DNA from 4 places in the Rahnella sp. CJA17(1/100) genome. Region 4 is predicted to be linked to each of the others. Evidence: predicted binding sites of a transcription regulator. Region 4 holds the regulator's gene; each other region holds the start of a gene.
The links. The regulator PurR, encoded in region 4, represses purine synthesis genes. The targets are predictions, from matches to a motif close to CANGCAAACGTTTGCNTG.
Positions count from the first base shown of each region.

Region 1: a site for PurR is predicted at 3,355-3,372, ahead of AACU55_RS04795 (nucleobase:cation symporter-2 family protein). Genes of this name have one in related genera too.
Region 2: a site for PurR is predicted at 1,417-1,434, ahead of serA (phosphoglycerate dehydrogenase). Genes of this name have one in related genera too.
Region 3: a site for PurR is predicted at 3,112-3,129, ahead of ypfJ (KPN_02809 family neutral zinc metallopeptidase). Genes of this name have one in related genera too.

Region 1 covers NZ_CAWOJA010000007.1:95,869-100,980, reverse strand. The annotation lists gene AACU55_RS04800 (AsmA family protein) at 61-1,755, opposite strand; gene AACU55_RS04795 (nucleobase:cation symporter-2 family protein) at 1,909-3,300, opposite strand; gene gltS (sodium/glutamate symporter) at 3,539-4,750, shown strand; gene AACU55_RS04785 (PTS sugar transporter subunit IIC) at 4,805-5,112, opposite strand, start outside.
Region 2 covers NZ_CAWOJA010000005.1:52,845-57,956, forward strand. The annotation lists gene serA (phosphoglycerate dehydrogenase) at 95-1,333, opposite strand; gene rpiA (ribose-5-phosphate isomerase RpiA) at 1,684-2,346, opposite strand; gene AACU55_RS03530 (LysR family transcriptional regulator ArgP) at 2,574-3,476, shown strand; gene AACU55_RS03535 (LysR family transcriptional regulator) at 3,505-4,413, opposite strand; gene AACU55_RS03540 (SDR family oxidoreductase) at 4,520-5,112, shown strand, end outside.
Region 3 covers NZ_CAWOJA010000002.1:70,335-75,446, forward strand. The annotation lists gene AACU55_RS01240 (tRNA(Met) cytidine acetyltransferase TmcA) at 1-1,492, opposite strand, end outside; gene AACU55_RS01245 (DUF441 domain-containing protein) at 1,494-1,946, opposite strand; gene ypfJ (KPN_02809 family neutral zinc metallopeptidase) at 2,061-2,936, opposite strand; gene purC (phosphoribosylaminoimidazolesuccinocarboxamide synthase) at 3,156-3,869, opposite strand; gene bamC (outer membrane protein assembly factor BamC) at 3,926-5,005, opposite strand; gene dapA (4-hydroxy-tetrahydrodipicolinate synthase) at 5,022-5,112, opposite strand, start outside.
Region 4 covers NZ_CAWOJA010000044.1:413,826-418,937, forward strand. The annotation lists gene cfa (cyclopropane fatty acyl phospholipid synthase) at 1-30, opposite strand, end outside; gene punC (purine nucleoside transporter PunC) at 391-1,602, opposite strand; gene punR (DNA-binding transcriptional activator PunR) at 1,739-2,644, shown strand; gene purR (HTH-type transcriptional repressor PurR) at 2,682-3,707, opposite strand; gene cydH (cytochrome bd-I oxidase subunit CydH) at 4,041-4,130, shown strand; gene AACU55_RS18845 (C40 family peptidase) at 4,296-5,112, opposite strand, start outside.

The DNA.
Region 1 (5,112 bases), on a different contig from region 4:
CTACCCAAAATAAAAGGCACCGCCATTGCGGTGCCTTTTGCATTTTTGGTGATGCCTGGATTAAGGAGTAGCAGATGCTGGCGTACCGGAAACCAACCCGTTTACCATTCTCTGGTCAATTGCCTGGCTGCCGTTTATCTGCAATGTCCCGCTGAGCGTGGGTTTGTAATCCACGTTTGCCGGCATCTGTCCTTGCAGATTCAGCTGCATATTAGCGTTACCTTCCAGCGCCACATGTGGCCATCCCCAGTTTTCCAGCTGATTCGCCGGTACTGAGCGGGCGGTCATCTTCACAGAGAAATGACGCTGCGGCTGCTGATCAACCGTCGCACTGGCTTCCAGCAATCCTTCTTTGGTAAAGGCGCTCAGCTCAGAAATATTCACCTGACGGTCGTTCGCCTCCAGGGTGATGGAAGGACGGCGCACATCATTGCGGTTAAATGTGGCTTCACTTGCATTCAGATTCAGCTTACCGCTCCAGATCCCCCACTGATGATTACGCGCCAGCAACAGGTTATTGCCGAGGCCATCAAGTGCAGTCAGCTGGAAGGGGAACTGCGGATTGATATCAATAATCAGGTTCCGGTTAGCAATGAACCGGCTGATAAAGACTTCAGACAGCGAATCCGGCAGTGCCTGATTCCAGAGTTGTTTCCAGTTTTCCGGCAAGGTGTATTCCAGCCCCGCAACAGACACTTCATCAAGCTGAAGGCGTTTGTTGGCGCGCAGCCAGTTGCCGGTCGTGCGCAATAAACTGCGCTCCCAGCGCGCCGTAGCTTGTTTGATCGCAATGCCCTGCGGCGAAAGGTCGAGGCTGATGATCGGATCCTGAATATGCAGGTTTCCATCAATCATATCCGTCGCATTCAGGGTGATTTCGCCGTCATCACTTTGCCAGTCGCCTTTTTCGAGCGTCAGATCCTGCACGGACAAATCAACGTCGCTGAATGCCCAGTCTGTTCCCTGCAAACGCGCGTCGATCAGATCAAGTCGCTGAATAGTCACTTTTGGCAGGGTCTGGAAGTCGTCGAAGAAAGCAGAAAGCGGTTTGGAGGTTTGCAGACGCACATTGCTCAGCCGCAGGTTTTCTATGTTCCAGCTGCCATCGGCGGCCTGCGTCGCTTTACCCGTTAACTGACCGCGAGCCAGATCGCCGCCAAAATTACTCAGCGTCAGATTCTTATTATTGATGTTGCCCTGAATCAGCACATTTTCGGCCGGCAGTCCGTTGACCGTCAGGCTGGCGGCGCTCAGCTGGAAGTCAGCTTTATCGCCTAAAAGCTGATTGGGTTTTGGCTGCCACGGCGAAATACCGGCGTTAATCTGCTGACCCTGAATGTCTAAGCCAGCGGTATTGCCGGTGAGCGCCATTTTACTCAGTTGCAGGGTATTGGCCTGCAATGGCAAATTCATTGACGAAGGACTGACATTGAGGCGTCCGCTGACCAGCACGACGCGATCGAAAAAGCGTGGTTCGGTGATCTGACGCCAGCTTAAATCCAGATCAACTTCACCGGCATTCAGCACTTCCGGCTGATTCTTCTGCCCGAAGATGACATTGGTTAACGCCACCCGACCCGGCGACGACCAGTTATGGTCGAGTTTCTCCACGGAAAGACGGTACTCGCTGTTATTGCTGACCCAGCGGCTGACCCAGCCAGCAGCCCAGCGGGTTTGTAATAGGACGTACACCAGCACGATCGCCAGCACCAGAAGTAAGGCGAACGTCAGCAAAATTTTACCGATAAATCTCATCGTCTGGAGCCCTGTAACGGGAAAATGGAAAAAGATTCTTTGTTTATGCCGCAAACAGCGAATTTTCTCAACAGGTTAGCCAAATGGAGGCAATAAAAAGCGGCAGAGGTTCCAGACCCTCTGCCGCTGTTGCACGCGGATTACATCCTGCGTTTACTTCTCGTGAGGGAAAACCAGATTCAGAACAATCGCAGTAATGCCGCCCGCTGCAATGCCAGAAGAGAGAAGAGTTTTCAGCCAGTCCGGTGCGAATTGCAGGATCAGCGGCTGCTGAGAAACACCCATACCGACGGCGAGAGAAAGCGCCATGATCATAATCGCCCGGCGATTCAGACGCTCGCGGGAAACAATGCGCACACCCGAAGCGGCAATGGTACCGAACATCACGATGGTCGCGCCGCCCAGTACCGGTTCAGGAATATGCTGCACAAATCCCGCAACAGCCGGGAACAGCCCGAGGATGATCAGCATCAGCGCGACCACAAAACCGACATAGCGGCTGGCAACGCCGGTCAGTTGAATGACGCCGTTATTCTGCCCGAAGCAGGAATTCGGGAAGGTGTTAAATACAGCAGAAAGCATCGAGTTCAGGCCATTGGCCAGAACGCCGCCTTTGATGCGCTTCATGTACAGCGGGCCGCTGACCGGTTGCTCAGAAACGTCCGAGGTTGCGGTAATATCACCGATGGTTTCCAGCGATGTCACCATGAAAATCAGCATCAGCGGGATCAGCAAATTCCAGTCAAAACCCAGTCCGTAATACAGCGGCGTTGGTAATGTTATCCAGTTGCTTTGCACGGCTGGCGCAACGGTTGGCAACATGCCCGTCATCCAGGCCACCAGATAACCCACGGCCATGGCGATAACCAGAGAGGCGACACGCAGGTAAGGGTTGCGCTGACGGTTCAGCAGAACAATCACTACCAGCACGACGGCAGCCAGCAGCAGATTTTTCGGTGCCCCGAATGTGTGATCGCTCATGGCCGCATAACCGCCGCCGATAGACGTCAGTCCGACCTGAATGAGTGAAAGCCCGATAATCATCACCACGATGCCGGAAACCAGCGGCGTAATGATGCGGCGTGCGAGATGCAGGAAACGGGAAAGAATGATTTCAGTGCAGGAAGCCAGCATCAGGGTGCCGAACAGCGCCGCCATCATGGTCGGCACATCCGCACCGCCATTTTTCAGCGCCATTCCGCCCATGATCAGCGGCGCAACAAAGTTAAAGCTGGTGCCCTGAATCGAGAGTAAACCCGAGCCGACCGGTCCCCAGGTTTTAATCTGCAAAATAGAAGCCAGGCCGGAGGCGAACAGCGACATGCTGATGATGTGCTGCGTGTCCTGCGCGGGCAAACCCAGCGCCTGGCAAATCAGTAGTGCTGGTGTGATTACCGCAACAAACATCGCCAGCAAATGCTGACAGGCGGCGAATAACGTTTGAGGTAATGGCGGGCGGTCCTCGAGCCGGTAAATCAGTTCACTTTTTTGCTGACGGGAGAGATCGGGTTGCTGTGTTTCTTGTTCTGCGGTTTGCGAACTCATGCTGTGGCATTCCAATAAGCGGCAAAGCGGGCATTTTTATTGAAATTAACGACAAAAGCAATCGTTTGCTAATGGCAATATTCCTCGACTGGTTTTGGATTGGACGGGATTTATGGCCTGTTTTTCTTGCCTGACGCAGCTTGAATGACTTCTAATTCAGCTTCTGGGAAAAAACATGTCAGTGAAGTTTTTATAACTCGATAATTTTATTGGATTTATTTTAAAATGGAGTTCGTCAATGATTCAACTCGACACCTACGGCACCCTGGTTGCCGCCACGTTGGTACTCCTTTTAGGACGGAAATGCGTCCAGTCGGTCAAATTTCTCAAAAAATACACCATTCCTGAACCCGTTGCCGGTGGTTTGCTGGTCGCTTTATTGTTACTGATCGCCAACCAGATATTCGGCTGGGAAGTCGGTTTCGACATGTCTTTAAAAGAGCCACTGATGCTGGCATTTTTTGCCACGATCGGTCTTAACGCCAATCTGGCAAGTCTGCGGGCAGGCGGCAAATCGCTGTTTCTGCTGGTGTTTGTCGTCGTGGGCTTACTGCTTTTGCAAAATGCCATCGGTATCGGAATGGCGAAAATGCTCGGGCTGGATCCGCTGATGGGGTTGCTGGCGGGGTCGATTACCCTTTCAGGTGGCCACGGCACCGGCGCGGCATGGAGCAAGCTGTTTATCGAGCGTTATGGCTTTGAAAATGCGACGGAAGTCGCGATGGCTTGCGCAACTTTTGGTCTGGTGCTCGGCGGTATTATTGGGGGGCCGGTAGCGCGCTATCTGGTCAGCCATTCTTCCACCCCCAACGGAAACCCCGAGGATATGGTCGATCCGAGCGCATTTGAGAAACCGTCGATCGGCAGGATGATCACGCCACTGGTGATGGTTGAAACCATTGCCCTGATCGCGATTTGCCTGATGGCAGGGACATATGCCGCCAGTCTGTTGCAAGGCTCGGCATTTGAAATCCCAACCTTTGTCTGCGTGCTCTTCGTTGGTGTGATCCTGAGTAATATGCTGGCATGGCTCGGTTTTTATCGTGTCTTCGACCGTGCGGTATCCGTGCTGGGTAACGTCAGTTTGTCACTGTTCCTTGCCATGGCATTGATGAGCCTTAAGTTGTGGGAGATGGCGGCACTCGCCTTGCCGATGATGGCAATTCTTATCGTTCAAGCCCTCGCAATGGCACTTTATGCGATTTTCGTGACTTATCGCGTGATGGGGAAAAACTACGATGCGGCGGTGTTGGCGGCAGGACACTGTGGTTTCGGGCTGGGTGCCACCCCGACGGCCATTGCCAATATGCAGGCGATCACCAACCAGTTTGGCCCTTCGCATCTGGCGTTTCTGGTGGTGCCGATGGTGGGCGCATTCTTCATCGATATCGCCAATGCGATTGTGATTAAACTCTATCTGATGCTGCCTGTATTCCCGGCTATCAGCTAAAAAAACAGGCACAGAAACATCGCTTCTGTGCCTGACTATTCCTTCCCGTCGGGTTTATTGTGCCGCGTCCGCCTTCTCAGTGAACACCTGTTCGGCCTCAGCGGCTTTTTCCTGCGTCAGTAACTGCTTCTCGTAGACTTTGAAGAATGGATAATAAATTACCATCGACAGTGCCATCAGCAGGATAACCAGAACCGACACTTTGAAATCCCAGCCCATCGCCCAGGCCGCCCCGATCGGTGCCGGCGATGTCCAGGGGACCAGTGAAATCATATGCGGGAGCAGATCCGTCGATACGGCCAGATAGGCGATAACGGCATTGACCATCGGTGCCAGCAGGAAGGGGATGAAAAATACCGGAT
Region 2 (5,112 bases), on a different contig from region 4:
TATTCCCTCTGCAGACATTTTTTAACGCCCTGATGCCATAAAACAAAAAACCGCCTTTCGGCGGTTGGTATTTTGTCTGTTTCAGAAAGGCTTATCAGTAAAGCAAACGGGCACGAATGGTTCCCGGAATCGCCTTCATCAGTTGCAGCGCGGTAGTCAGCGTATTGATATCCGTTTCTGCATCAATCACCACATAACCGATTTCTGGACTGGTTTGCAGGTACTGCGCAGCAATGTTGATGCCCTGTTCCGCAAAAATCTGGTTGATGCTGGTCAGCACACCCGGACGGTTTTCATGGATATGCAGCAGACGGCTGGCTTTCTCGGTATGCGCTGGCAGAGACGCTTCCGGGAAGTTAACCGCTGACAGTGTAGAACCGTTGTCAGAGTATTTCGCCAGTTTGCCTGCCACTTCGAGGCCGATACCTTCCTGCGCTTCCATCGTCGAACCGCCGATGTGCGGCGTCAGCAATACGTTGTCGAATTCACACAGCGGAGAATTGAACGGGTCACTGTTAGTCGCCGGTTCTTCCGGGAAGACGTCGATAGCCGCACCGGAAAGATGTTTGTTACGCAGCGCATTGCACAGAGCAGGAATGTCGATCACGGTACCGCGTGAGGCGTTGATTAACAACGCGCCAGGCTTCATCTGCGCCAGCTGCACTTCAGAAATCATGTCTTTGGTTCCGGCTGTTTCCGGCACATGCAGCGTGACCACGTCGCTGGTATTGAGCAATTCTTCCAGTGTGGCAATCGGCTGCGCGTTGCCCAAAGGCAGTTTGCTTTCGATGTCATAATAGAAGACGCGCATCCCCAGGCTTTCCGCCAGAATCCCCAGCTGCGTGCCAATGTGGCCGTAACCGATGATACCCAGACGCTTGCCGCGCGCTTCGAATGAACCGACCGCCAGCTTGTTCCAGACACCACGGTGCGCTTTCGCATTCGCTTCAGGAATGCCGCGCATCATCAGCAACATCTCGCCCAGCACCATTTCCGCAACCGAACGGGTGTTGGAGAAGGGTGCGTTAAAGACCGGAATACCGCGACGGGTCGCAGCTTTCAGATCTACCTGATTGGTGCCGATACAGAAACACCCAACAGCCACCAGTTTTTCGGCTGCCTGGAACACTTCTTCAGTCAGCTGAGTACGCGATCGGAGTCCAACAAAGTGCGCATCACGGATCGATTCTTTCAGCGATTGCGTGTCTAAAGCACCTTTGTGAAATTCAATATTGGTGTAACCCGCGGCACGGAGTGTATCAACCGCACTTTGGTGGACGCCTTCCACTAACAAAAATTTAATCTTGTCTTTCTCAAGTGATACTTTTGCCATTTCCCGACCCTATATTTTTCTGGCTGAATTCGAACTGCAAGATGACTGCTCACAGTCAACATAACAAAAAATCCGCCATCATCAATACAAACGATTGCCTGCCCCCCAGCAGAAGGCTCAGCACGCCTGCCGGTTTTTAGCATTTCATGCTGGTTCAATTTTACTGTGCCAGACGTTCAGGAGGAGAAATACAGAAATGTGACATAAGTCACCAAATTAAAGCCTTTGAAGAAAAGATGATTCAGTCAGAAAATTATCATCTTCATAACATTGCGTTATGACAGTGCAATGACGAGGCTTAGGCTGGCTGCCTTGCCCTAAAGCAGCCAGATCTTCTGCTTATATTCTGATTACTTCAGTTTGACGGTTTTGACACCTTCAGAAGTCCCGACCAGCGCCACGTCAGCACCCCGGTTGGCGAACAGGCCGACAGTCACAACACCGGCAATACTGTTGATCTTATTTTCCATCGCGACGGCATCAAGAATGTTCAGGTTATGCACATCAAGGATCACATTGCCATTGTCTGTCAGCACATTCTGGCGGTATTCCGGCAGGCCGCCGAGTTTAACCAGTTCACGCGCAACATAAGAGCGCGCCATTGGGATCACTTCCACCGGCAGCGGGAATTTACCCAGCACATCAACCTGCTTGGAAGCATCCACGATACAGATGAATTTTTTGGCAATCGCGGCAATGATTTTTTCGCGGGTCAGCGCAGCGCCCCCCCCTTTGATCATCTGCATCGAGCCGTTGATTTCATCCGCGCCATCGACATACACATCCAGCGAATCCACTTCATTGCTGTCGAAAACATGAATACCCAGACTCTTCAGTTTTGCGGTAGAAGCATCGGAGCTTGAAACCGCACCTTCAATCTGGCCTTTGATGGAACCCAGTGCATCAATGAAATGTGCGGCGGTGGATCCGGTACCGACACCGACAATGGTGCCCGGCGTGACGTAATCCAGTGCGGCCCAGCCGACTGCTTTTTTCAATTCTTCCTGCGTCATAATGGCTTCTCTGTCTGATAACACGTAAGTGGCGTGAATAGTTCGGTGGAACGAAGAGTGCCGGTGATTATAAAGCATGTCCCGGCAATTTGGATAAACAACACCGCAGCCAGATCACACTTATTAAGTGCAATTGTGCTGCAAACACAAAGATTTTCCTCACCACAAATCCTGACAATCTGTGGCATAGTGTTCGGATAAAATTAAATCTAAGGGACAGAACTCCGATGAAACGCCCGGACTATAGAACGCTGCAGGCACTGGACGCGGTGATCCGTGAGCGCGGTTTTGAGCGCGCAGCGCAGAAGCTTTGCATCACACAATCGGCCGTCTCTCAGCGCATCAAGCAACTGGAAAATTTGTTCGGCCAGCCGCTGCTGGTTCGTACCGTTCCACCCCGGCCGACTGAACAGGGACAGAAATTACTGGCCTTGTTACATCAGGTGGAATTACTGGAAGAAGAGTGGCTTGGCAGTGACAGCAACAATGAAAGCAATGATACACCTCTGCTGCTTTCACTGGCGGTCAATGCCGACAGTCTGGCAACCTGGCTGTTACCGGCGCTGAAATCAGTGCTGGTTGATTCCCCTATCCGCCTGAATTTACAGGTGGAAGATGAAACGCGCACGCAGGAACGTCTGCGTCGTGGTGAAGTGGTGGGCGCGGTAAGTATTCAGCCCCAGCCACTGCCGAGCTGTCTGGTGGATCAGCTTGGTGCGCTGGACTATTTGTTTGTGGGTTCGAAACCTTTTGCTGATCGCTATTTCCCGAACGGCGTTACCCGCTCCGCCTTGCTGAAAGCGCCTGCGGTAGCGTTTGACCATCTGGACGATATGCATCAGGCCTTCCTGCAACAGAACTTCGATTTATCGCCGGGCAGCGTGCCGTGCCACATCGTTAACTCGTCGGAAGCCTTTGTGCAACTGGCCCGTCAGGGCACCACCTGCTGCATGATCCCGCATCTGCAAATCGAGAAAGAGTTGGAAAGCGGCGAGCTGATCGACCTGACGCCCGGCCTGTTCCAGCGCCGTATGCTTTACTGGCACCGTTTTGCGCCCGAAAGCCGCATGATGCGTAAAGTCACCGATGCACTGATCGCCCACGGACATCAGGTGTTGCGTCAGGACTGACAGAATTATCCGGCGTGAAAAGCGGCGTTTAATCGCTTTTCTCCCGGACCATCTCGATCAATGCCCGCAGGCTCGCGGGCACATGCCGGTTGCCCGCGAAGTAGAGAAACAAACCGGGGATTGGCGGGCACCAGTCTTCCAGCACTGCGATTAGCCGCCCTTCTTTCAGCGCAACCTGCGCATAATCTTCAGGAACATACGCGATCCCCAGCCCGTCCTGTGCGGCCTCAATCATCAGTTGCGTATTATCCAGCGTCAGATTTCCCGGCACGTCCACCGCCACTTCCTGTCCGCGTTTGTGGAACTCCCAGCGATAGCGTTTTCCGCTGGGCAGGCGCTGACGCAGACACTGATGGCGGGCGAGATCATCCGGCGTTTCAGGGGCGGGATGCGCCGCAAGATAATCCGGCGAAGCCACGGCCAGAAAGCGCATGTCGGGGCTGAGTCGCACGGCGATCATGTCCCGTGGAACCGCTTCTCCCAGCCGGATCCCTGCGTCAAACCCTTCCCCGACAATATCCACCAGCTTTCCTTCCGCCACCAGATCCAGCGCCACACCGGGATAACGCGCCATGAATTGCGGCACAATATTGCGCAACAACAAGCGGATAGCGCCCTCGCTGCCGTTGATACGTAATTCACCCGTCAGCCGCCCCGGCTCGCCCGCCACGTCTTCCAGCGCCGCATCAAGCCCGTTCATCAGCGGATTAATCCGTTTCAGCAGGCGTTCACCCGTTTCGGTCAGTGACACACTGCGCGTCGTGCGGTGCAAAAGGCGTGCGCAAAGACGATCTTCAAGCCCGCGCATAATATGGCTGAGCGAGGATCGGGTAATGCCCAAAAGATCGGCGGCGCGGCGGAAACTGCGATGTTCAGCAACGGCCATAAAGGCCCTGAGTTCTGCCAGGGTCGGTTTGCTCAATAATGGTTTGCTCATTGGTGTGGAATATTCACCTGTTCATGCGGGTTATTGGGTATTAACGCAACAATAGTATTGCCCTACCCTGAATGTCTGGCAACTTCTGCAACAGAGGCATTTGATAATGGCAAAGACATGGTTTATTACCGGCACATCGACCGGCCTTGGACGCCTGCTCACTGAACAGCTACTTGAGCGCGGTGACCGGGTGATCGCCACCTTACGCAAGCCGGGTGCGCTTGACGCCTTACAGGCGATCTATGGCGATCAGTTGCATAGCATCACGCTCGACGTCACAGACACTCCGGCAATCAGAGCAGCCGTTGCCGGCGCATTCACTAAGATGGGACGTATTGATGTCGTGGTCAGCAATGCCGGTTATGGCCTGTTCGGCGCAGGCGAAGAAACCAGTGACGAACAAATCGACAGGCAGATCGCCACTAACCTGGTGGGTTCGATCCAGCTTATCCGCGCCGTTTTACCCTACCTGCGCGGACAAGGTGGCGGCCGGATTGTGCAGGTTTCATCGGAAGGCGGACAGATCGCTTATCCCAACTTCAGTCTTTATCATGCGACCAAATGGGGGATTGAAGGGTTTGTCGAATCCGTTGCGCAGGAAGTGGCACCGTTTGGCATTGATTTCCTGATCGTGGAACCCGGCCCGACCAGCACAGAATTTGGCGCCGGGCTGGATCATGCAACGCCCTTGCCGTGCTA
Region 3 (5,112 bases), on a different contig from region 4:
CCACCGACAGGAAATCCAGCCCCGCCTGCTGCGCACGCTGTTTCTGCGCTGCTAACAAATCACGGGCAATACCCCGACGGCGAAACGCGGGATGTACCGCAATCCGGCTGACACGCCGTGAGCGCAATACGGCAGCCTCGGGGAAACCCGCGTGCGCGGCGAGAGACTGCGCCACCAGATTACCGCGCGGACGTCGCCTGCCCGCCCAGACTTCCTGCGCCAGTTCAGCACTCAGCCCGCCTTCATCCACCAGCCATAACGCGCCGGTCAGGGTGTTTTTCTGTCGTGACGCGCTGAATGTCATGCCCGGCGCATCCAGCAAACGCCGCAGATCCAGCGGCGACGTGCGGTAGTGAGCGCTGGTCAGCAGGCCGTAGAATTCCTCTAACAGCGCCGGTTCACTCAGCCAGTCGTCGGCATCAATGGAGAAAATTTCTGATGTGCCGCCCGTCTGTTCTGCTACAGGCAAATGCTCGTCAAACAACAATAACTGACTGATAAACGGCTCAAGCGTGTCGGATGATGACCAGCGGATCGGGGAATTCAGACGCAGGTCATGCCACCGCGGCAGGGATGCACAGAATTTAAGTAAGAAGCCGCGTCCGGTGCCTTCGTATCCCTGAACCGTAGTGGTCAGTAACACACGCGGAAAAGCCGCGATAATTTCCGAAAGCATCGGCGTCGGAATTGCTGCCGCTTCGTCGATAATCAGCCAGTCAATGTCCGTTACCGCGCCTTCGCGGCATAATGAAAGCAACGCATCCGGCGCGATAAAGCGGGCAGACTCTGTTTGATGATTGAGAATCTGGCTGGCTGAGGCTTTCGCCGGTGCGGTTACCCAACAGGTGCCCGGCCACTGTCTGGCAAGCATTCCCGCCAGCGTCGATTTGCCACGGCCACGGGCAGCCGTCAGCACCCATACACCGGACTGAGCCTGCATCAGTTGTTGTAAAATCTGCGATTGTTCAGCGGTGGGCTGGCCGTCGGGTGGCAGCCAGTCGGGTGCTGCTGGCAGCGGGGGGATATCAAAAGGCTGATCCTGCCGGCAAACCGTAATGTTGCGATCTTGTTCGAGTAAAGACCGGAAACGGCGGATGAAACGCGGCGTCGGGATCGCCTGCGGTTGTTCGCTCCAGCGCAGGCTGTCCGCGTCCGGCGTGCCAGGCCAGGCGTTCCATTCCGGTATTAGCAGAATCAGCCAGCTTCCGGCTTTCAATGTGCCGGAAAATACCGCCAGCGCCTCGGTATTGAGGCCATAACGCGCATCAAACACACCGTGAAAAATGTCCTGTCCGAGCAGCGTCTGCGCCGCTGAAGGCGGGCAGGATGTGACGCCATCAGGCGGTGAATCACTCAGCCACAGCCAGTCACCGGCACTTTGAGCAGAGAACAGGACAGCCTGTTGTTCACACCACTGCGTCCCGCCACTGAATACCAGCAAACGCCGGACACCCCGCCGCTGCATCTGCTGCTGTAGCAACGTCGCAGACATGTCAGGTTTTCCCGACAATCATCGATAACAGACCGGCAGCAATCAGCGGCCCGACCGGTACGCCTTTAAACAACGCCACGCCCAGCACGGTGCCGACTAACAGGCCAGCCACCAGATGCGGCTGCGTACCCATCAGCGTCAGGCCACGTCCGCCAAGCCACGACACCAGCACACCCACCAGAATGGCGACAATAGATTTCCAGTGGAGGAAAGAATGCACCATGGTGCTGGCGCTGATTTTTCCGCTGGCAATCGGCGCCATCACGCCAATGGTCAGAATAATAATGCCGATAGTCAGGCCGTATTTTTCTATCCACGGAAAAAAACTGTTCAGAGGCGTAATACGCACAGTGAGGAGGAAGAACATTGCGATGGTGACGGCGCTGTTGTGGCTGATAATGCCCAGACCGGCGAAAACAAGTAAGATCAATAGGGTTGGATCGAGAAAAGCCATGGCATTCCCAGCGGTTCAACATGAAAATGAAAGAGAGGCCCGGGGAGCCTCTCTGGATCGGTCATTGATTATTGAACAGTTTTTAGCAGCAGACCAGCGCTTCCTGCCACTTAATCAGCGGCTGGCAAAGGTATTACACTGATCCGGATTACCGGTATCAAAGCCGCGTTTGAACCAGGTATAACGCTGCTGGGAAGTACCGTGAGTGAAGCTGTCCGGCACCACGCGCCCCTGACCTTGCTGTTGCAACCGGTCATCGCCGATGGCCTGCGCGGCATCCAGCGCTTCTTTCAGATCGCCCTCTTCGAGAACATTTTGCTGCTGCATCGCGTGCCCCCAGACACCGGCGTAACAGTCAGCCTGTAATTCCATTTTCACCGACAACTGATTTACCACAGTCTGCGACGCGCCCTGCTGCATCTCGCGAACTTTGCGTTCGGTGCCCAGCAAATTCTGCACATGGTGGCCGACTTCGTGCGCCACCACATAGCCCTGCGCAAAATCACCGCCTGCGCCGAGTTTGTTCTGCAATTCCTGATAGAACGACAGATCGATATACACCGTGCTGTCCGCCGGACAATAGAACGGACCCATCACTGACTGGCCGGTGCCACAACCGGTGCGGGTCGCGCCGCGATACATCACCAGTTTGGGTTCACGATAAGTCATGCCCTGCCGCTGGAAAATCTCTTTCCAGGTGTCTTCCGTCGAAGCGAGGATCACCGAGGTGAATTTTGCCTGCTCGTCATCTTTCGGGCTGATGGATTGTGACTGTGTTTGCTGCTGCATGCCGCCGGACTGACCGCCGTCAATCAGCGGAGTGAGGTCGATACCGTAATACCCGGCAACCAGCACCACGATGATGATCACGATACCGCTTTTCCCACGGATCGGCAGGCGCATTCCTCCGCCGCCTAAACCGCCGCCGTTAGTTCCCTGTCCGCGTCTGTCTTCTACATTGTCGCTTTCACGACGCCCTTGCCAACGCATAGATACCTCCAACCTGTTTTTTTAAGACTAGCCAGCACACGCAGTTAATACCATCTGCGAAAGGACGTAAGTTTAGTGGCGGAGGAATTAAATGAAAGGAATCAGTGTTAAAACAGGAAAATTAAATGCAGTAAAGAGAACGGGTGACGGAGGCCATCACCCGTTTAGTGCATACCGCGTAAACGATTGCGTAGTCTGGCTAAAAAAATAACGTGCAGCTTAGTCCAGTTTCACACCGATACGGTGAGCGACTTCTTCGTAAGCTTCGATCAGACCACCCAGGCTCTGGCGGTAACGGTCTTTGTCCATTTTGTTCAGGGTTTCTTTATCCCACAGGCGGCTGCCGTCAGGAGAGAACTCATCACCGAGCACCACTTCCCCGTTGAACAGACCGAATTCCAGTTTGAAGTCGACCAGGATCAGACCGGCATCATCAAACAGTTTGCTCAGCACGTCGTTGGCTTTGTAGCTCAGCTCTTTCATGCGCGCGAGGTTTTCTTCGTTCACCCAGCCAAACGTCTTGCAATACGATTCGTTGATCATCGGGTCGTGCATGGCGTCATTTTTGAGGAACAAATCGAACAACGGTGGGTTCAGTTCCAGACCTTCTTCAATGCCCAGACGTTTTACCAGCGAACCAGCAGCACGGTTACGGATCACGCATTCAACCGGGACCATATCCAGTTTTTTCACCAGCACTTCGGTGTCAGACAGCAGGCGTTCCATTTGAGTAGGAATACCGGCTTCTTCCAGCTTAGCCATGATGAAATGGTTAAATTTATTGTTAACCATGCCTTTACGGTCGAACTGCTCAATACGCTGACCATCCAGTGCTGACGTATCGTTACGGAACTCCAGTACCAGAAGGTCCGGGTTTTCGGTGGTGTAGACGGTTTTCGCCTTGCCGCGATACAACTCAGCTAACTTTTGCATCTTTACTTACTCCAGTGGAAAAAACAGATGTAAAAAGGGGCCGGAGCCCCTTGGTATTATTTTGCGCTACTCTGGCTAAACGCGGCCTGCATGACCGCCACCATCGCATCGTTCTGCGACTGGCTGAGAGCATGACCTTTCGGATCAAGGAACTGCAAACTACTACGGTTGTCGAGGTCGCCAACCTGAAGTTTGTAATCACCGGAAGTCAGTCCCGGATCTTTCGCACCCAGTGTCTGCCACGCATCGTCATTCAGCGGTTTGTAGGTCACAGACAATGTGCCTTGCGGACGGCTGCTGTCGGTTACTTTCATGCCGACTTTTGCCAGGGCATTTGGCAGGCGATCCCACACAACGCCGTAGTTCTCACGAACAATCAGCACCGGCAGGCCGGTATCATCTGCACCGCTCTGAACATCAATCTCACCAACACGACGGTTGTCGAGACGTGCCTGAGTATCCTGCTGCACTTTATCCAGGTTCGCCGTGATGGCGTTCATCATCTGGCTGTTGTAACGCTGGATTTCAGCAGAAGAGGTCACAGGTTTATCCTGTTGTTTCAGCTCAAGCGTTTTCACCGTCAGCGCTAACTGGTAACTCTGCTGTTTCACGCTGATCTGATAACGGCCCTGATACTGGAAGTCTTCATCCGCACGATTCCAGTCAACGAAATCGGTGGTCAGTGTCTGGTTAGCATCATCACGGTTGGCAATTTTGAAATTATTTTGCTCAACCGCTTTCACGACGTTATTCCACAGATCACGGTTCTGCGCGGTATTTTCCAGCAACACGGTGCTGCTGTTGCCAGAGAATTGCGTCTGGGAACCGCTCAGCAGCGCCAGTGGCTGGGATGGTGGACGGATGTCGAGCTGTTTGCCCACGGCGCCCTGCATTGATCCTGCCTGTACTTCATACGTTCCGTTCTGCACGGGAAGAATCATCCCGACCGGCGCTTTCAGCTCATGCAGACCTGACGCATCCAGGTAGGCTTCATCGCCACTTACCTGGCGTTTGTAACGTTGATCGCTTGAACAGGCGGCCAGCAGCATGATCAGGGAAACCCCGACCACTTTCGCTACGGCCGTTTTCTGCAATCGGGTCATCTGGAAACTGTTCTTGTCAAATAAAGAGGCCATCAAATCTTCCTAAGAGTTACAGCAAACCGGCGCTTTTTAATGCTTCTTCCACGACCGGACGGGCAGCATCTGTTAACGGCGTCATAGGCAGACGCATCGTATCGGTT
Region 4 (5,112 bases):
GCTTTGATCTTCTATACACGATGAACTCATAGCTTCTCCATCACTTTCTCTTCTGACTTATTAACCTGCCGGGAAAAGCAAAGGCTATTTTTGCAGGTCTTTATGAGAACAGACGACTAGCGCCTCGCCCGATATTCGACACCAACAGAGGAAATTAAGAAGAACGCCTGCGCGCCGTAAGACGTGCAGGAAAATCATCCTTGAAAAAGTACAAAAAAATAAGTGTGACACTGTCCGCGCGTCTGGCTTAAGTATGTGATAAAAGTTTTGTAAAAGTGCTATTTTATTTGGTTTTGTTGAGTATAGGCTCGCTGGCAGGCATTCTCAATAGTTAATCGTGATGAATGAAAATGCCCGTTAAGTGACTGTTACATCAGGGTATTATCACTATTAATTAGCATGCCTTGTCTGAGCTTCCTGCTCTGATTCCTGTCCATTGTCTTGCGGGCTTTCATGCTGCAAAGAGAGCCAGCGGCCCAAAACTATCAACAATAGTGTAGACAGCATGATCGTGACTGTCGCCATGAGCGGATGCACAATAAATGCGGAAACCAGCAAGCTGGCAAGGAAGCACAGCCCGAGCTGCAGCGTATTTTGCAATGCTGCCGCCTTGCCTGTATTAGCAGGAAACGGCATTAATGCATTTGCGACAACAATTGGGTAGGTTGCACCATTCACCAAAGCCATCAGACAGAAAGGGATCAGCAGGCTAATCAGCCCGGCATCCGTGAACATGGCAACACAGAACAAAGTCACCATACTGACGCCGTAACCCGCCAGTAACCATGGCAGAATTTTATTACCGTCCAGCTTGCTGATCACAACACGGCAACCAAAACCACCAAGCAGGAAAGCAATAGTCTGCGGGACATAGCTCAGCCCGATGGCACCGGGTGAATAACCCATGTCGCTCAGGATAAACGGTGAACCCGTTAACCACGCAAAGAATCCGGCTGAACAGGCGGCATAAATCATGACATTCCCGCTGTAAACAGGCGATTTCAGTAACGTCGCAAACCCTGTTTTATCAGCCTTCGCTTGTTTTGCAGGTTTATTCTCACGCAGAGTCAGCGTCGTCAGCACCAGGACGACGGCGACTGCGGTCAGCAGAGCAAAAATGGCTTCCCAGTCAAAATGATTGAGTACCCACGCACCAAGTAATGGTGCCAGTGCCGGAGAAAGAGCCACTAACGGCATAATGCTGGCGAAGGTTTTTTTCGCCACATCGGCAGAGAAACGGTCAACAACGATTGCCTGCCAGGTGACTGCGGCGGCACAAACGCCCATCGCCTGTAAGAAGCGCAGGGCCAGAAGGGCGCGTACATTCTCAACCCAGATAACGCCCAGACAACCGACCGCAAACAGTGTCAGACCAAGAAGCAATACCGGTTTACGGCCGATCCTGTCTGACAACGGCCCCCATAACAACTGACCGAGAGCAAATCCGCCGAGAAAAATGCTCAGACTTGCGCTGATCATTCCGGGGCTGGTCATCAGACTGGTTTGCATGGCGCTGAACGCAGGCAGATACATATCAGTGGCTAAAAAGCCCAGCATGCTCAGTCCCGCGAGATAGAGCATAAATCCAAAGGAGGGTTTCATTATCGTCTCGTTAATTTATTTATTGCAGATGATGTGATGCAGATTACATACCGGAGGCGGAGTTTAACGCTTTGATAACAGGCTTGTGAAACGCTAATATTTGCACTCTGCTATCAAAAATATTGAAGGCTGAATTATGTGGTCAGAATACGCCCTTGAAGTGGTAGATGCCGTGGCAAGAACGGGTAGTTTTAGTGCGGCAGCGCAAGATTTGCACCGCGTGCCTTCTGCTATAAGCTATACCGTCCGTCAGCTTGAGCAGTGGCTGGCCGTGCCGTTGTTTGAACGTCGCCATCGTGACGTGGTACTGACGCCTGCGGGAAAGGTTTTTGTCGATGAAGCGCGGATTCTGACAAAAAAAATGATAGCCACGCGCCGGCAGTGTCAGCAGGTGGCGAACGGCTGGCGCGGCGAATTACGTGTGGCGGTTGACCGGATTGTAAAACCCGCACGGACACGGCGTCTGGTGCTCGATTTCTACCGCCATTTTGCGGACACCGAACTCATTATTCACTCAGAAGTGTTTAATGGTGTCTGGGATGCGCTGGTTGACGGGCGGGCAGACGTGGCGATCGGTGCTACACGCGCGATACCGGTTGGCGGGGGCTTCAGTTTTCGTGACATGGGATTTATGGACTGGCATTGCGTCGTCAGCCCGCAACATCCGCTGGCGCAGTTATCCGGCGCGCTGAATGATGATGAGTTGCGGCCTTATCCTGCACTCTGTCTGGAAGACACCTCCCGGACATTGCCTAAGCGGGATACATGGACGCTGGATAACCAGCGGCGGCTGGTCGTGCCAGACTGGACCTGCGCGCTGGAATGCCTGACCGAGGGCTTATGCGTGGGTATGATGCCGGTTCATCGCGTCACGCCGTGGATAGAACAGAAAAAGTTGCAGGTGCTGACGCTGGAAAATACGTTTCCCGACAGCCCGTGTTGCCTGACGTGGGATCAAAGCAATCCGTCACCCTCGCTGGCCTGGTTGCTGGAATATATGGGCGATACAGAAACCATGAATCAGGAATGGCTGCGTGATTAGAAAAAAAACGCCTGCATCTGCAGGCGTTCGATATCTGTTAACGGCGGTAATCGCGGTACGGACCATCGGCTACGGAACGGCGTTCGACCAGTTTCGGATGCACCTCAATGGTCTGAGACTCTTCACGCTTACTGACAATTCTGTCCAGCAACATGGTAAAGGCCATTTCACCCAGACGTTCTTTCGGCTGATGCACGGTTGTCAGCGCGGGGGAGAAGTAACGGGCGTTACGCACATTGTCGTAACCGATCACGGAAATATCCTGAGGAACGCGCAGGCCCAGTTCGTCTGCGGCACAGATTGCGCCCATTGCCATCACATCGCCACCACAGAATACGGCAGTCGGGCGGTGCTTCTGCATCAGAATTTTATGCATCGCCTGATAGCCCGATTCCGGCTCGAAATCGCCCTGAACTACCCATTCGTCACGCAGCGGAATATTGGCTTCAGTCAGTGCTTTCACAAAACCCTGGAAGCGGCCACCGCCGGTATTACGTGCCAGTTGGCCCGGGATCACCCCAATATCACGATGACCGCGTTCAATCAGATAACGCCCGGCCATGTAACCCCCTTCGAAAGCATTATCAATAATGCTGTCGGTGAAGTTCTTACGCGCTTCGCCCCAGTCCATGACCACCATTGGGATCGAACGGTGCTCCTCGAGCATATTGAGCAACTCATCAGGATATTCCGCGCACATCACCAGCAAGCCATCGACGCGTTTTTGCGCCAGCATTTGCAGGTAGGCTTGTTGTTTCTCCAGATTATTATGCGAGTTACACAAAATCAGCGTATAGCCTTTGGAGAAGCAGCTGTTTTCTACGGCTTCAATCACTTCGGCAAAATAGGGCGCTTCGCTGGAGGTGGCAAGCAGACCGATCGTTTTGGTGTTATTGACCTTCAGACTGCGGGCTACAGCACTCGGCGAGTAATGTAACTCTTTGATTGCAAGGAGAACCGCTTCTTTGGTTTCTTCGGCGACGAAACGTGTTTTATTGATGACGTGCGACACGGTTGTAGTGGAAACGCCAGCGCGCTTTGCGACATCTTTAATCGTTGCCATGTAAACAATGACTCCTGAACTCACGTGTTTCAGCACGTTAGCATTATGTTAATCGTTTGCTTGCGTGGATCTCACTGCTGGCTTCTAAAAGGGCAGTGAAATCGTTGGGTGGATTCTTCAGAATGAGGCGTGAAATGCTCTCGGGTGAAATCAACCAGCACACAGGCGTGTTAACCGACAATTTTCTCTTATAATGCAGGAAAGTGGAAGTAAAATTCTCAGGGATACATTGTCATTCAGCACAAGATTTTAAATGTTAATTATGCGAAAATGCGTTGGCACACAATTAGTGTGGCTTAAAAAATGCCACAATTTGATCCGAAAGGGGGTTTGATGGACAGCAACCTGAAATTATCGTTGATCACCACGGTATGCGCTTTGCTTATGATTATCGCTTTCAGCTTCACTGCGGTGATGAACTGATTCAGTAAGTGAACCGCTATAAAAAAGGGCGATTCCTGTTACAGGAATCGCCCTTTTCAATTTTACGCAGTGGCCGTTACCGCCGATACTCTTCCCTGCAGAAACTCTTCGTTAAATGCTATTCAATGGCTGATTAGCGAAACTTCAGACTTAACGAATTGTTTATTATCGGATCGTTTTCGGCGTCATTACCCGGCGTGCACCCACATAATGATCTTGCCAGTAATCGTCGCCGAGAGAGGTGATTTTAATGTCTTCGCCCGTTCTTGGAGACTGAATAAACTTGCCGTTCCCCACGTAAACACCAACATGGTCTGCTGCGCCGCGGTTATTGATTCTGAAGAACACCAGATCACCGCTTTCAAGTTCGCCGCGTTTGACCGGAGCCGCATCGCGCAGGTGATACATTTCATTCGCTGTGCGTGGCATCTTAATACGGATCAAATCTTTGTAGGCGTAATAAACTAAGCCGCTGCAATCAAAACCGGTATTCGGCGAGGTTCCGCCCCAGCGATACGGTTTTCCTACCTGATGCATCAGTTTGGTCATCGCCGTTTGCTGGGCATGCTGATAGCGTTTTTTATGCGTTGCACTTAGCGTAATCGGTTTGCTGTCTTCTTCAGGCTTTTTACCTTTACGGTGCCGGCCATACGCTTCTTTTTTACTGACCCTTTCTGTGCTGTTTTTCGCGAGTGAACGGGTTTTGGCGTGTTTCTCTGTTTTGCTTTCGGCCCGTGTGGTCTTCAGTGTCTTTTCTTTTTTACTTTCGGCCCGGGTCGTTTTGACACTTTTCTCCGTCGTGGTCTTTCGTTTAGCCAGTTCGGTGCTTTTAACTTTCTTCTTCGAATTCTTGTCCTGAATTTTTTGTTCTGTCACTGGCGCGATTTTAGTTTTTTTACTGGTTTTCGCGGCCACCGTTTTTCGCTTTCGCCGTTCTTCAGGTGCAGCCTGATTAACATGGCTTTTACGCTGATCGGCAGAA